DNA from 2 places in the Amycolatopsis sp. NPDC049691 genome. Region 2 is predicted to be linked to the other one. Evidence: riboswitches for the same ligand, from Rfam matches in the RefSeq annotation. Region 2 holds a riboswitch; the other holds the start of a gene.
The links. A riboswitch is a leader RNA that binds a small molecule or an ion and turns the genes downstream of it on or off. The one in region 2 is predicted to bind glycine.
Positions count from the first base shown of each region.

Region 1: it holds a riboswitch for glycine, as region 2 does, so the genes downstream of both, gcvP (aminomethyl-transferring glycine dehydrogenase) here and gcvP (aminomethyl-transferring glycine dehydrogenase) in region 2, are expected to answer to the same signal.

Region 1 covers NZ_JBFANX010000004.1:316,366-324,028, reverse strand. Annotated here, with positions in the region: gene AB0J40_RS11420 (glutamine synthetase family protein) at 1-1,152, shown strand, start outside; gene AB0J40_RS11415 (gamma-glutamyl-gamma-aminobutyrate hydrolase family protein) at 1,133-1,840, shown strand; gene AB0J40_RS11410 (aldehyde dehydrogenase family protein) at 1,841-3,205, shown strand; gene AB0J40_RS11405 (3-oxoacyl-ACP reductase) at 3,205-3,972, shown strand; gene AB0J40_RS11400 (hypothetical protein) at 3,969-4,166, opposite strand; gene AB0J40_RS11395 (helix-turn-helix transcriptional regulator) at 4,238-5,542, shown strand; glycine riboswitch at 5,712-5,810, shown strand; gene gcvP (aminomethyl-transferring glycine dehydrogenase) at 5,794-7,663, shown strand, end outside.
Region 2 covers NZ_JBFANX010000011.1:167,092-174,754, reverse strand. Annotated here, with positions in the region: gene AB0J40_RS25445 (CDP-alcohol phosphatidyltransferase family protein) at 1-244, shown strand, start outside; gene gcvH (glycine cleavage system protein GcvH) at 509-895, shown strand; gene garA (glycogen accumulation regulator GarA) at 1,011-1,481, shown strand; gene AB0J40_RS25430 (MerR family transcriptional regulator) at 1,478-2,224, shown strand; gene AB0J40_RS25425 (bifunctional nuclease family protein) at 2,441-2,914, shown strand; gene AB0J40_RS25420 (MerR family transcriptional regulator) at 3,097-3,492, shown strand; gene trxA (thioredoxin) at 3,504-3,848, shown strand; gene AB0J40_RS25410 (TetR/AcrR family transcriptional regulator) at 3,829-4,440, opposite strand; gene AB0J40_RS25405 (MerR family transcriptional regulator) at 4,740-5,318, shown strand; glycine riboswitch at 5,361-5,459, shown strand; gene gcvP (aminomethyl-transferring glycine dehydrogenase) at 5,630-7,663, shown strand, end outside.

The sequences.
Region 1 (7,663 bases), on a different contig from region 2:
GACGGCTACGCGCTCTCCTCGTGGGACAGCGGCTACGGCGACTTCGTGCTGCGCCCGGATCTGGAGACCCTGCGCGAAATCCCGTGGCACGAAGGCACCGCGCTGGTCCTCGCCGACGTCGAGCGCGTCGAAGGCGGGCCCGTGCCGATGTCGCCGCGGCAGATCCTGCGCCGGCAGCTCGACCGGCTCGCCGAACGCGGGCTCGCCGCCTACGTCGGGACCGAGCTGGAGTTCATCGTCTTCGACGACACCTACGAAGCCGCCTGGGACAAGCGCTACCACGGCCTCAAGCCCGCCAACCAGTACAACGTCGACTACTCGATGCTCGGCACCGCGCGCCTCGAGCCGCTGCTGCGCCGCATCCGCAACGAGATGGCCGGTGCCGGGCTCTACCCCGAGTCCGCCAAGGGGGAGTGCAACCCCGGTCAGCAGGAGATCGCCTTCCGCTACACCGATGCCCTGCGCACCTGCGACAACCACAGCGTCTACAAGAACGGCGCCAAGGAGATCGCCGCGCAGGAGGGCAAGAGCCTCACCTTCATGGCGAAGTACAACGAGCGCGAGGGCAACTCCTGCCACATCCACATCAGCCTGCGCTCCACGGAAGGGCGCGCCGTCCTGGCCGGGGACCACGACCACGGCTTCTCGACGCTGATGGAGCAGTTCCTCGCCGGCCAGCTCGCCGGGCTGCACGAGCTGACGTACTTCTTCGCGCCGAACGTCAACTCCTACAAGCGGTTCGTGCCCGGCAGCTTCGCGCCGACGGCCATCGCCTGGGGCACCGACAACCGCACCTGCGCCCTGCGCGTCGTCGGGCACGGCGAGTCGCTGCGCGTCGAAAACCGCGTGCCGGGCGGGGACGTCAACCCCTACCTGGCCGTCGCCGCGCTCATCGCCGCCGGCCTGCACGGCATCGAGAACGAGCTGGAACTGGAAGAACCGTTCACCGGCAACGCCTACGGCTCCGATCGCCGCACCGTGCCGACGACGCTGCCCGAAGCCGCCGCGGCCCTGGACGGCAGCGACCTGGCGCGCGCGGCCTTCGGCGACGACGTCGTCGACCACTACCTGAACGCGGCGAAGATCGAGATCGACGCCTACAACGCCGCCGTCACCGACTGGGAGCTGATCCGTGGCTTCGAGCGCCTCTAGCCCCGTCATCGGTCTCACCAGCTACCTCGAGCCCGCGAAGTTCGGGGTCTGGGAGACCGACGCCGTGCTGCTGCACCGGTTCTACGTCGACTGCGTCGTCGCGGCCGGCGGCATCCCGGTCCTGCTGCCGCCGGTGTCCGACGCGTACGACCGGCTGGTGTCCACAGTGGACGGGCTGGTGCTCACCGGCGGCGCCGACGTCGAACCCGCGCGCTACGGCGCCGAGCCGCACCCGGCCACCTACACCCGGCCGGAGCGGGACGCCTTCGAGTTCGGCCTCTTCGAAGCCGCCCGGCGCCGGGGCAAGCCGGTGCTCGGCGTGTGCCGCGGCCTGCAGGTGATGAGCGTCGCCCTCGGCGGCACCCTCGTCCAACACCTACCCGAAAGTGTGAGCTCCACCGAGCACCAGCCCGCCCCGGCGACGTTCGGCCGCGGCACGGTGACCCTGGCCGAAGGCAGCCGCGCGGCGGCGATCCTCGGACCCGAGACCAAGACGCTCTGCTACCACCACCAGGCCATCGACCGGCTCGGCGCCGGGCTGGAACCGGTCGGCTGGGCCGCCGACGGCACTGTCGAGGCCGCCGAAATCCCGGGCGAGTTCACCCTCGGCGTCCAGTGGCACCCCGAGCAGGACACCGACGACGTCCGGCTGTTCCAGGCTCTCGTCGAAGCGAGCAAGGAGAAGTAGATGACCACCTTCGACGTCCGGAACCCGGCCACCGAGGAGGTGGTCCGGACCGTCCCGCTGACCAGCGCGGAGGAGACCGACGCGGCGATCGCCCGCGCCCAGGCGGCGTTCCCGGCCTGGCGCGACGTCACCCCCGGCGACCGCGCGCGGCTGCTGCGCCGCTTCGCCGACGCCGTCGAGGCGGACATCGAAAACCTCGCGCGGCTGGAGGTCGAGAACTCCGGGCACACCATCGGCAACGCCCGCTGGGAGGCGGGCAACGTCCGGGACGTCCTCAACTACTACTCCGCCGCGCCGGAACGCCTGATCGGCAGGCAGATCCCGGTGCCGGGCGGCGTCAACGTCACGTTCCAGGAGCCGCTGGGCGTGGTCGGCGTGATCGTGCCGTGGAACTTCCCGATGCCGATCGCCGGCTGGGGGTTCGCGCCCGCGCTCGCCGCCGGCAACACCGTCGTCCTCAAGCCCGCCGAGCTGACCCCGCTGACCGCGCTCCGGCTGGCCGAGCTGGCGCGCGAGGCGGGCATCCCGGAGGACGTCTTCCAGGTGCTGCCCGGCAAGGGATCCGTTGTCGGCCAACGGTTCGTGGACCACCCGGGTGTGCGCAAGGTCGTCTTCACCGGCTCCACCGAGGTCGGCAAGCAGATCATGGCCGGCTGCTCGGCCCAGGTGAAGCGCGTGACGCTGGAGCTGGGCGGCAAGAACGCGAACATCGTCTTCGCCGACTCCGACCTGGAGAAGGCCGCGGCGACCGCGCCCTACGGCGTCTTCGACAATGCCGGCCAGGACTGCTGCGCGCGGTCGCTGATCCTGGTGCAGGCCAGCGCGTACGACCGCTTCATGGAGCTGCTCGAACCCGCGGTGCACGGCGTCGTCGTCGGCGACCCCGGCGACGAGAAGACCGAGATGGGCCCGCTGATCTCGGCCGCGCACCGGGAGAAGGTCGCTTCCTACGTGCCGGACGACGCCCCGGTCGCGTTCCGCGGCAGCGCGCCCGCCGGCCCGGGCTACTGGTTCCCGCCGACCGTCCTCACCCCGCCCGACCTGCGGCACCCCGCCGTGGCGGAGGAGGTGTTCGGCCCGGTCGTCGCCGTCGTGCCGTTCGCGGAGGAGGCCGACGCGATCCGGATGGCCAACGCGACCGAGTACGGCCTGTCCGGGTCGATCTGGACCCGCGACGCCGGCCGCGCGTTCCGCGTGGCGCGCGGCGTCGAAGCCGGCAACCTGTCGGTGAACTCGCACTCTTCGGTGCGCTACTGGACGCCGTTCGGCGGCTTCAAGCAGTCCGGCCTCGGCCGCGAGCTGGGCCCCGACGCCGCGGCGGCGTTCACCGAAACCAAGAACGTCTTTCTCAGCACGGAGGAGTAATGGTCCAGCGTTTCGAAGGCCGCGTCGCGGTGATCACCGGCGGCGCGAGCGGCATCGGGCTCGCCTCGGCCCGCCGTCTGGCGAGCGAGGGCGCGAAGGTCGTGATCGGGGACCTGACGCCGGATTCGGGCAAGGCCGCGGCCGACGAAATCGGCGGCGCGTTCATCCAGACCGACGTCACCGACGCCGAGCAGGTCGAGAACCTGTTCCACAGCACGGTCGAGCAGTTCGGCTCGGTCGACGTCGCGTTCAACAACGCCGGGATTTCCCCGCCCGAGGACGACTCCATCCTGACCACCGGCATCGAGGCGTGGGAGCGGGTGCAGCGGGTCAACCTGACGTCGGTGTACCACTGCTGCAAGGCCGTGTTGCCGCACATGCAGCGCCAGGGTCGCGGGTCGATCATCAACACGGCGTCGTTCGTGGCGGTGATGGGCGCGGCGACGTCGCAGATCTCCTACACCGCGTCCAAGGGCGGCGTGCTGGCGATGAGCCGGGAGCTGGGCGTGCAGTTCGCGCGGGAGAACATCCGCGTCAACGCGTTGTGCCCGGGCCCGGTGAACACGCCGCTGCTGAAGGAGCTGTTCGCGAAGGACCCGGAACGCGCGGCGCGGCGCCTGGTCCACGTCCCGGTCGGCCGGTTCGCCGAGCCCGAGGAGATCGCGGCGGCGGTGGCGTTCCTGGCCAGCGACGACGCCAGCTTCATCACGGCCTCGCAGTTCCTGGTCGACGGCGGCATCTCCGGCGCGTACGTCACCCCGCTCTAACGCTTGGTCGGTTTCTTGACGCCGTAGACCTCCCGCAGGTAGCTCCAGGCGGCGTTGAGCTTCTTGCGCTCTTCGGACACGAGCCTCTCGCGGCGGCGAAGCACGCGAACGGCGATCTCGGAGGCGAGGAAGGCCCCGGCGGCGAAGGTCACGACGCCGACGATGAGCGTCAGGGCGATGATGGTGGTGGTCATGGTCACAGCGTCGGGCGGGCGTGGGCGATTCGTCCCTGCGCAAAGCTAGCGGGTTTCGTTAGCTTTGTGAGGTGACGCACTGGCGCGCCGGCGAGTGGGCGGAAGCGGTCCGGACGGGCATCCGCGCGAGGGGCCTGTCCCTCGACGAGGCCGCCCGCCGGATCGGCGTCCCGACGTCGACCCTGCGCAGCTGGATCGAGCACCGGCACGCGCCGAAGGTGACCGTCTTCGACCACTGGGCGCAGCTCGCCGAGGTCACCGGGCTGAGCGAGGCCGAACTGCTGCGCGTCGCCGGCGTGCTGCCCGAGAGCCTCGCCAGCCCGGTGCACGTCGCCCAGGCGGCGAAGGCGCTGCGGGAGGGCATCGACCAGGCCGGGCAGTTCCTCCGGCAGGCCACCGCGCTCGTCTACTCCTCGCCCGGCACGCAGGTCGCCAACGCCATCGCCGCGTCGCCGATCGACTGGGAGATGCGGATCCGGTCGGCCACCCGCGGCGACGAGGTCCGCGTCACCTACCACCACTACGTCGGGATCGTGCCGCCGCGGGACTTCCCCCATGACGACGCCGAGGTGCGCCGGATCATCGAGCACGACATCCTCGGCGAGCTGTGGCGGCCGCTCGGCCTCTACTGGCGGGTCGCCGAGGTGCACGACTGGCACGAGCCGCCGCGGCTGGTCATCCAGGTGCCCGAGCAGGAGGCGACGCGCCCGCCCGCGCCGTCGCCGGTGGTCGCCGCGCCGCCGGTCGTGGTGCTGTCGCCGATCTGGGGGTACGGCGAGCTGCTGGCGTCGCTGGTCGCCGACGGGCTCGGGTTCGGCAACGTCGACTTCCGCTACTTCGGCCTCCCGGACGCGATGGCCGACCGCGTCCGGGTCACCGCGCGCGAGCTGGCCGAGCCCGCGCCGCGGCTGGTGCACTCGGTGCCGCCGATCATGCTGCTGCACGGACTGGCCGTGCCGGACCTGACCGGACGGCTCCCGGTCGTCGTCCGCTACGGGCCGCGCATGCGGGCACGGGCGGCGCGGATCTACCGCGAGCCGCTGCTCGAAGCCGGGTTCGCCGACCCCCTCGACGGCGCGCGGGCGATCGAAGAGGCGCTCTCGGTCCCGCCGGGCTGCTCGTACTTCGAGGTGACGCTCGCCGACGAGGACGTCTTCGACGGCGACCACCCCTCGCTGGACCGGCTCAACGACTCGGTGGCGTGGCTCGCCGAGCAGATCGTCGAGCAGGTGCTGCTGGGCGCCGGGCACCCGCCGGTGCCGGTGGGCGGGCCGCTGAAACGCCTGGTCCTGCCCTCGGGCCGGGTCCGGCGCCCGCCGGCGCTGGCCGGCCACGTGGTCCGCCGGGTCGCCGGTCGAGTGCCGCTCGAAGACTGATGTGGCGTTGCCCGGGTGAAGTAGACGGACCTCGAACCCGGCAGGTACCGTGACCGTCACAACTGCAGATCGGGCCGTAGAGCCGGGGCGGGAGAGCCCTCACGAAGTCAGTGGGGCACCGAAGGAGCAAACTCCCCAGAATCTCTCAGGTACCTGTTACCGCTTCGCGCGAGGCCACTCTGGAAAGCAGGCGCACCCGCGCCTCACCCAAGGTGAAAGCCGTGTCTCCCACGGTGAAACTCTCAGGTGCCATGACAGAGGGGGAGTTCCCAGCGCACCCGTGTGCCCGGCCCGAGGAGCTCCCCATCACTTCAACGCAGTTCGACGCCCGCCACATCGGCCCGTCCGAGACCGAGCGCGCGAAGATGCTGGCCGAATGCGGTTACGGCAGCCTGGACGCCCTCGTCGGCGCCGCCGTCCCGAGCGCCATCCGCGCGACGAAGGAACTCACCCTGCCGCCCGCCGCGTCCGAAGAGGACGCCACCGCGGAGCTGCGCGCTCTCGCCGCGCGCAACCGGCCGATGACCCAGATGATCGGCCTCGGCTACTCCGACACCGTGACGCCCGGCGTGATCCGCCGCAACGTCCTCGAGAACCCGGCCTGGTACACCGCCTACACGCCCTACCAGCCGGAGATCTCGCAGGGCCGCCTCGAAGCGCTCCTCAACTTCCAGACCATGGTCGCCGACCTGACCGGCCTGGCCACCGCGAACGCCTCGCTGCTGGACGAGTCGACCGCCGTCGCCGAAGCCGTGACGCTGATGCGCCGGGCGTCCAAGTCGAAGTCGAACAAGGTCGTCCTCGACGCCGAGTGCCTGCCGCAGACCATCGCCGTCGTGCGCACGCGCGTCGAGGCCCTCGGCATCGAGGTCGAGGTCCGCGACCTGCTCACCGGCCTGCCGGACGAGTTCTTCGGTGTCGTCGTCCAGTACCCCGGCGCGTCCGGCGTGCTGCGCGGCCGCGGCTTCTACCACGCGATTTCCGAGTCGGCGAAGGCCGCGGGCGCGCTGTTCACCGTCGCCGCCGACCTCCTCGCGCTCACCATGATCACCTCGCCCGGCGAGTTCGGTGCCGACGTCGCCGCCGGGTCGACGCAGCGCTTCGGCGTCCCGCTCGGCTACGGCGGCCCGCACGCCGGGTACATGTCGGTCCGGTCCGGCCTGGAGCGCTCGCTGCCTGGGCGCCTGGTCGGCGTCTCGGTCGACGCCGACGGCAATTCCGCCTACCGCCTCGCGCTGCAGACGCGTGAGCAGCACATCCGCCGCGAGAAGGCGACCTCGAACATCTGCACCGCGCAGGTCCTGCCCGCGGTGCTCGCGGCGATGTACGCGGTGTACCACGGCCCGGACGGCCTGAAGAAGATCGCCCAGCGCGTCCACGGCCTCGCCGCGGGCTTCGCCGACGCCCTGCGGCAGACCGGCGTCGAGGTCGTGCACGAGTCCTTCTTCGACACCGTCGTCGCGCGGGTGCCCGGCCAGGCCGCCGAGGTCCACGCGGCCGCCCGCGAGGCCGGGATCAACCTCGGGCACGTCGACGCCGACCACGTCCGCGTCGCCTTCGACGAGGTCAGCACCCCCGCGATCACCGCGAAGGTGCTGAAGGCGTTCGGCGTCGAGGCCGACGTCCAGGACGGCGTCGCCCTGCCGAACGGCCTGGCCCGCGAGAGCGGCTTCATGGGCCACGAGGTCTTCGGCACCCACCGTTCCGAGACGGCGATGCTGCGCTACCTGCGCAAGCTGTCCGACCTGGACTACGCCCTCGACCGCGGCATGATCCCGCTCGGCTCGTGCACGATGAAGCTCAACGCCACCACGGAGATGGAGCCGATCAGCTGGCGCGAGTTCGCCGGCATCCACCCGTTCGCCCCGGCCGAAGACGCGGCCGGGTACCACGAGCTGGTCGGGCAGCTGGCCGGGTGGCTGGCCGAGGTCACCGGCTACGACAAGGTGTCGCTGCAGCCGAACGCGGGCAGCCAGGGCGAACTCGCCGGCCTGCTCGCGATCCGCGCCTACCACCGCGCGAACGGCGACGAAGCCCGTGACGTCTGCCTGATCCCGTCGTCCGCGCACGGCACCAACGCCGCTTCCGCGGTGCTCGCCGGGATGCGCGTGGTCGTCGTGA
Region 2 (7,663 bases):
GCTGCGCCGCCGCGGCTTCGCCCCACCGGAGGTGACGTACATCGGCAAGGGCGCGACGTTCGTGCTGATGTACGCGTTCCCGTTCCTGCTGCTCGCGCAGGGCGGCTCGGACGTGGCGGCGGTGGCCCGGCCGATCGGCTACGCGTTCACCATCTGGGGTGCGGTCCTGTACGTGTGGTCGGGCGTGCTGTACGTGGTCCAGGCGCGCAACGCCCTGCGCGGGGTCGCCGCTCAGGAGGAGTGAGGCCCGGGCCGGTCCGCGCCGGCCCACGCTCCGCGCCGCTGCCTGCCGGGCGGCCACTGCCTGCCAGGCCGCCGCAGGGGCGCCCGGGTTCCGGCCTGCCGCGCGCCCACCGTCCCCCGCGTGGCCCAGCCGTAGCCGGCCTCGCCAAGCCCCGCCGGCGACTCAGCGCCACCTTTTCCCGGCCCGTGCCGGGCGGCTGCGCCGTGTGGGTGTAAGACTTCGCCCAGCACGTTTCGCCAGTGAGGGCATGAAAGGGGACCGCTGGTGTCCGCTCCAGAAGAGCTTCGCTACACCGAGGAACACGAGTGGGTCGCCACCCGCGGCGAGGACACCCTCGTCCGCATCGGCATCACCGAGTACGCCCAGGACCAGCTCGGCGACGTCGTCTTCGTCGACCTGCCCGAGGTCGGCCGCCAGGTGAGCGCGGGCGACGTGTTCGGCGAGGTCGAGTCGACCAAGAGCGTTTCCGAGCTGTTCGCGCCCGTCGACGGCGAGGTCGTGGCGGTGAACGACGCCGTCGCCGACTCGCCCGAGCTGATCAACAGCGACCCCTACGGCGAGGGCTGGCTCATCGAGATCCGGCTCGACGACCCGGCGGGCCTGGAAGCCCTGCTCGAAGCCGAGGCGTACGACGCTCTGACCAACGGCTGAAGCCCGCTCCGCCGGTTCGGGGAGCCGGGGCTCGGAGAATCGATCAGGCACGGTACGTTGGCAGCTACACGTTCTTGAGTACTAGGCATCACAGCATGTGTGGAGGAGAGCTCAGGTGAGCACGAACGACGGGCCCGGCGGCGTTCCCCCGGAGCAGTCTCCGGAGCGGACCTCTGTCTTCCGGGCCGACTTCCTGGCCGAAGCCGAAGGCCACGAGCCCGCCCCGGCCGCGGAGGCGCCGGTCCAGGGTGTCGACGCCCTGCCGCCGGGTTCGGCCCTGCTGGTCGTGAAGCGCGGACCCAACGCGGGTTCGCGGTTCCTGCTCGACCGCGACACCACCAGTGCCGGGCGGCACCCGGACAGCGACATCTTCCTGGACGACGTCACGGTCTCCCGGCGGCACGCGGAGTTCCGGCGCGAGGGCGGCGAGTTCGTCGTCATCGACGTCGGCAGCCTCAACGGCACCTACGTCAACCGCGAGCCGGTCGACCAGGCCGTCCTCGCCGGCGGCGACGAGGTGCAGATCGGCAAGTTCCGCCTGGTCTTCCTGACCGGCCCGGGTCACGGGGGCCAGGGGGCGCAGTGACGGCGGCCGGGCGGCCACAGAACCACGGACTGAGCATCGGGGCGGTACTCGCGCAGCTGCGCGGGGACTTCCCCGATGTCACCATCTCCAAGATCCGGTTCCTCGAAGCGGAAGGCCTGGTCACGCCGGGCCGGACGCCCTCGGGCTACCGGCAGTTCGCCGCGGCGGACGTGGAGCGCCTGCGGTTCGTCCTGGCCGCCCAGCGGGACCACTACCTCCCGTTGAAGGTCATCAAGGAGCAGCTGGACGCGGTGGACTCGGGCGCCGAGCCCACCGCGGCCCTGCCCCGCCCGCCGCGCCGGCTGGTGCCGATCGACGCGCCGGCCGAGAACGTCGGCCTCCCCGTGGCGGACGACTTCGCCGCGGCCAAGGAGCTGCGCCTGACCCAGGAGGAGCTCCTGGAGCAGGCCGGCATCGACGCCGCCGCGCTGGCCGAGCTGCAGCAGTACGGCCTGGTCCGGCCCGGCCCCGCCGGGTTCTTCGACCCGGACGCGGTGCTGGTCGCGCGCACGGTGAAGGCGATGACCGAATTCGGTATCGAGCCGAGACACCTGCGTGCCTTCCGCGCCGCGGCCGACCGCGAGGTCGGGTTGCTGGAGCAGATCGTGACACCGGTGTATCGGCACCGTGACCCGGAAGCGAAGTCCAGGGCCGACGAGGTGGTCCGGGAGGTCGCGGCACTGTCCGTGACGCTCCACACGCTCCTCGTCAAGGCGGGAATCCGCGGCGTCACGGGGTGTTGATCCGTAACGGGGCAGTGAGATCCTCTTTGCGGTCCCATGTCAATGACTGAATGTTCGGTGCCGCATGCCGTACCGTGAAGGCAGGGGTTTGCGGCAGGCGAACCGAGATAGTCTCGACAGCGAGCACAGCGTGGGAATGACGGGTAGCGTCGGCAGTGGCGGCGCCGAGACGTTCCAGCACCTGCGCCCGCGTGCACGAGAGGGAGGCGAAGCCCGATGAGCGAAATGCGCGTCGTCGGTGTGCGGGTCGAGCTGCCCGCGAATCAGCCGATCTTGCTGCTGCGGGAGACCGAGGGTGAACGGTACCTGCCGATCTGGATCGGCTCGGTCGAAGCGACCGCCATCGCCTTGGAGCAACAGGGAGTCCGGCCCGCCCGTCCGCTCACCCATGACCTGCTGAAAGAGGTCATCGGTGCGCTCGGCCGGGAGCTCGAGCAGGTCGTCATCACCGACCTCAAGGAAGGCACGTTCTTCGCGGAACTGGTCTTCGACGGCGACATCCGGGTGTCCGCCCGGCCGAGCGACTCGGTCGCGCTGGCCCTGCGGATCGGCGTCCCCATCCACGCCGTCGACGCGGTGCTGGAAGAGGCCGGCCTGATCATCCCGGACGAGCAGGAGGACGAGGTCGAGAAGTTCCGCGAGTTCCTCGACTCGGTGTCTCCGGAAGACTTCCGCGGGGCCGACACCTGAGACGCTTCGGGCTTGGGTGGGATGTGCTCGCGTGGAGCGCTCGCCAAAGCCCTTCGCGGTTTCGTCTGGGGGTGCAACCCCCCAGACCCCGCCCGGGGGCTCGCCCCCGGACCCCCGCTTTCTCCCGCGGCAGAGCATCAGAACTTGCCTTGACGCGGACGTCAACGTCTAGCGTCGGGGGCATGCGGATCGGAGAGCTTGCGCAGCGCACGGGTGTCACCACCCGTGCGCTGCGTTTTTACGAGTCCCAGGGCCTCCTGGCGGCCCGTCGCGCGGCGAACGGCTACCGCGAGTACGACGAGGAAGACCTCCAGCTGGTCAAGGAAATCCAGACCCTGCAGACGGTCGGCCTGACCCTCGAGGAGACCCGCCCGTTCGTCGAGTGCCTGCGCAGTGGCCACGAAACCGGCGACTCCTGCGCGAGTTCGATCGAGGTCTACCGCCGCAAGCTCGAAGAAGCCGACGCGCTCCTCGCGCGGCTCGGCGGCATCCGCGGCGAGCTGGCCGCGAAACTCGCCGGCGCGCTCGCCCGGCAAGCGCCCGATCCGTGTGTCGTGCCCGCTTCCCCGCGCCCGTGAAGGAGCCCCTCGTGTCCGAAAACACCACAGTCAGCGAAGTCACCGACGCCACGTTCGCCGAGGTCGTCGGCAGCGACGTCCCCGTGCTGGTCGAGTTCTGGGCCACCTGGTGCGGCCCGTGCCGGATGGTCGGCCCGGTGCTGGAGCAGCTGGCCGCCGAGCGGGCCGGGACGCTCGCCGTCCGCAAGATCAACGCCGACGAGAACCCGGAGACCACCCGCTCCTACCAGGTCATGTCGCTGCCCACGATGATCCTCTTCCGCGGTGGCGAGCCGGTCGAGACGATCGTCGGCGCGTTCCCGAAGGCCCGCATCGAAGAGCGCCTCGACCGCGCCCTCACGGTGCCGTCGCTTTGACGAAGGTGTCCGCCACCTCGCGCCCGTAGGTCTCCAGGTCGAGCGACGGGTCGGCCGCGTACGCCGCGGCCACCCCGTCGATCGCCTGCGCGATGGACATCGCCATCACCTCCGGCGTGAACTCGCCGAACACGCCTTCGGCCTGTCCCTGCTTGAGCTGACGCGCGAGGCCGTGCACGCGCATGTCGTCGACCAGCACCTTCGTCATCACCCAGCCGTCCTCGTCGTCGGCGTTGGCCGACAGCTCGGTCAGCACGCGGACGCACTCCGGGTACGCGCGCAGGAACGCGATCGACGTCTCGATGTGCGCCCGCAGGTAACCGGGGCGGTCTGCGGGATCGAGCCCGCCGCCGGTGCGTTCCTTCAGGAACTCGTTCTTCGTCTCGACCACCGTGCTCAGCACGGCCTGCATCAGGCCGGCCTTGTTCGTGAAGTGGTACGAGATCAGCCGGGTGCTGCTGAGCCCGGCCCGCTCCTTGATCTTGGCGAACGTCGTCCGGCGGTACCCGAGGTCGGCGAGGACGCCGATGGTCGCCCCGATGATCTGCGCGCGGCGGGCCGCCTCGGTGCCGCTGAGCCCCAGTTCCGCCATGAGGTCGGTGTTTACTTGCATGAGTAAAAAGTTACTCGGCTGAGTAAATCGGCGCAACAGGTTTGAACCACTCCATCGCGGGTACGGCGAACGGTGCAAAGGCTCAGCCGACCGTTGAGGCTTGCCGCGCGTCGCGTTGACCGGCACTGTCCGGGCGCTTACCGTCGAAGGAGGTAAATCGCCACGGTGTCATTAACGGTCTGGGGCCGGATCGTGGCGGTTGATCTCCGGCGGGTCCCGCTCCTGGGGCCGTCCGGCTGTCATTCGCCGGCCGCCAGGTCGGGCGAGGGGAGGCTTGCGTGGTCGAGGCTGGTTCCGAGAAGCAGCCTGTTGAGGTCGCGAGTGGCGAGCAGGGTGAGCTGTTCCCCGACAACTCGCTGCCGGACGAGCTGGTGGGCTACCGCGGCCCGGCCGCGTGCCAGATCGCCGGGATCACCTACCGCCAGCTCGACTACTGGGCCCGGACGAAGCTGGTCGCACCCAGCATCCGCACCGCGCACGGCTCCGGCTCGCAGCGGCTGTACTCGTTCAAGGACATCCTGGTCCTCAAGGTCGTCAAGCGGCTGCTGGACACCGGGGTCTCGCTGCAGAACATCCGCGTCGCCGTCGACCACCTGCGCGTCCGCGGGGTCCGCGACCTCGCGCGCGTGACGCTGTTCTCCGACGGCACCACCGTCTACGAGTGCACCTCGCCGGAGGAGATCGTCGATCTGCTCCAGGGCGGCCAAGGCGTCTTCGGCATCGCGGTCAGCGGCGCCATGCAGGAAATCAGCGGCACCATCCACGAGTTCCCGGCCGAACGCGCCGACGGCGGCGTCGTCGAGACCCACGAACCGGACGAGCTGACCCAGCGCCGCAACGCCCGCCGGACCGGGTGATCACCGCTGCGGCGGACGGAGTAAGGTTCACCGTGCGGTCGACGAATCCGCGCGGGAGAGTCCGAGCCTCATACTGAGCTCGGCGCCGAAGGAGCAAGTCCTCCCCGGAACCTCTCAGGCACCCTGGACCGCGCGGACGAGACGCCTCTGGAAAGCGGGTCGTCAGCACACAGCCTGATGGCCCCGCCGACGGTGCAAGCCCGGTTCAACCTGCGGGCGAAACTCTCAGGCGCCCCTCGGGGTACGGACAGAGTGGGGAGGGCCAGGACAGCGAAGTCCGGGCCCAGCCCCGCCGTCCCCAGGAGGCCATCGTGGAACCGTCACTCGCCTCCCTGGAACAGGGGCTTCCCTTCGCCGACCGGCACATCGGTCCCGGCCCGGACGACCTCCGCCGCATCCTCGACGTCCTCGGCGTCGCTTCTCTCGACGAGCTCTCCGAGCGTGCCGTCCCCGAGTCGCTCCGCCGGTCCGCGCGGCCGCTCGAGCTCCCGCCCGCCGCCACCGAAGCCCAGGCGCTCGCCGAACTGCGCGAGCTCGCCGGCCGCAACCGGCCCATGGCCCAGATGATCGGCCTCGGCTACCACGACACCGTCACCCCGCCCGTCATCCGGCGGAACGTCCTCGAGAACCCCGCCTGGTACACCGCCTACACGCCCTACCAGCCGGAAATCTCCCAGGGGCGGCTCGAGGCGCTGCTCAACTTCCAGACCATGGTCGCCGACCTGACCGGCCTGCCGGTCGCCAACGCCTCGATGCTCGACGAAGCCACCGCGGCGGCCGAAGCCATGACGCTGGTGCGCCGGGCGGGCAAGGCGTCCTCGAACCGGTTCGTCGTCGACCACGACACCCTGCCGCAGACCCTCGCCGTGCTCCGCACCCGCGCCGAGCCGCTCGGCGTCGAACTGGTCGTCGAGGACCTCTCCCAGGGACTGACCGGCCTCGGCCTCGGCGGCGACTTCTTCGGCATCCTGCTGGCCTACCCCGGCGCGTCCGGCGCGGTGCGCGAACTGGACCTGACGATCGCCGACGCCAAGAAGCACGGCGCCGCGGTGATCGTCGCCGCCGACCCGCTCGCCCTGACCCTGCTGCGGCCGCCCGGCGAGCTCGGCGCCGACGTCGCCGTCGGGTCGACCCAGCGATTCGGCGTCCCGCTCGGCTTCGGCGGCCCGCACGCCGCCTACCTCGCCGTCCGGAAGGGCCTCGAGCGGCAGCTGCCGGGCCGGCTCGTCGGCGTCTCGGCCGACGCCGACGGTGCCCCCGCCTACCGGCTCGCCCTGCAGACGCGGGAGCAGCACATCCGCCGCGAGAAGGCGACGTCGAACATCTGCACCGCGCAGGTCCTGCTCGCGGTGATGGCGTCGATGTACGCGGTGTACCACGGGCCGGAGGGGCTGCGCGACATCGCCGTGCGCGCCCACCGGATGGCCACCGTGCTGGCCGCCGGCCTCTGCGAAGGCGGCGTCGACGTCGTGCACGGCGAGTTCTTCGACACGATCACCGCCGCGGTCCCGGGCCGGGCCGACGCGGTCGTCGCGGCGGCCCGCGACCTCGGCGTCAACCTCCGGCGCGTCGACGACGACCACGTCGGCGTCGCCTGCGACGAGACGACGACCCGCGAGCGGCTTTCCTGCGTGTGGAAGGCGTTCGGTGTCTCGGTGTCCGATGTGGACGGCCTCGACGCCGACACCGCGGACGCCCTCCCGGCCCCGCTGCGGCGCACCAGCAGCTTCCTCACCCACCCGGTGTTCCACACCCATCGGTCGGAAACCGCGCTGCTGCGCTACCTGCGCCGGCTGGCCGACAAGGACGTCGCCCTCGACCGCAGCATGATCCCGCTCGGCTCGTGCACCATGAAGCTCAACGCCACCGCGGAGATGGAGCCGATCACCTGGCCGGAGTTCGCCGGCCTGCACCCGTTCGCGCCCGCCGAGGACGCCGCCGGGCTGCTGGCAGTGGTCGCCGACCTGAGCGCGTGGCTCGCCCGGATCACCGGCTACGACACGGTTTCCCTGCAACCCAACGCGGGCAGCCAGGGCGAGTTCGCCGGGCTGCTGGCCATCCGCGCCTACCACCGCTCGCGCGGCGAAGGCGAGCGGAACGTCTGCCTCATCCCGGCCAGCGCGCACGGCACCAACGCGGCGAGCGCCGTGATGGCGGGCATGCGGGTGGTCGTCGTCGCCTGCGACGACGACGGGAACATCGACCTCGGCCACCTCCGGTCCACTGTGGACGACCACCGCGCCGACCTGGCCGCGATCATGATCACCTACCCGTCGACGCACGGGGTCTACGAGGACACCGTCGGCGAGGTGTGCGCGCTGGTGCACGACGCGGGCGGGCAGGTG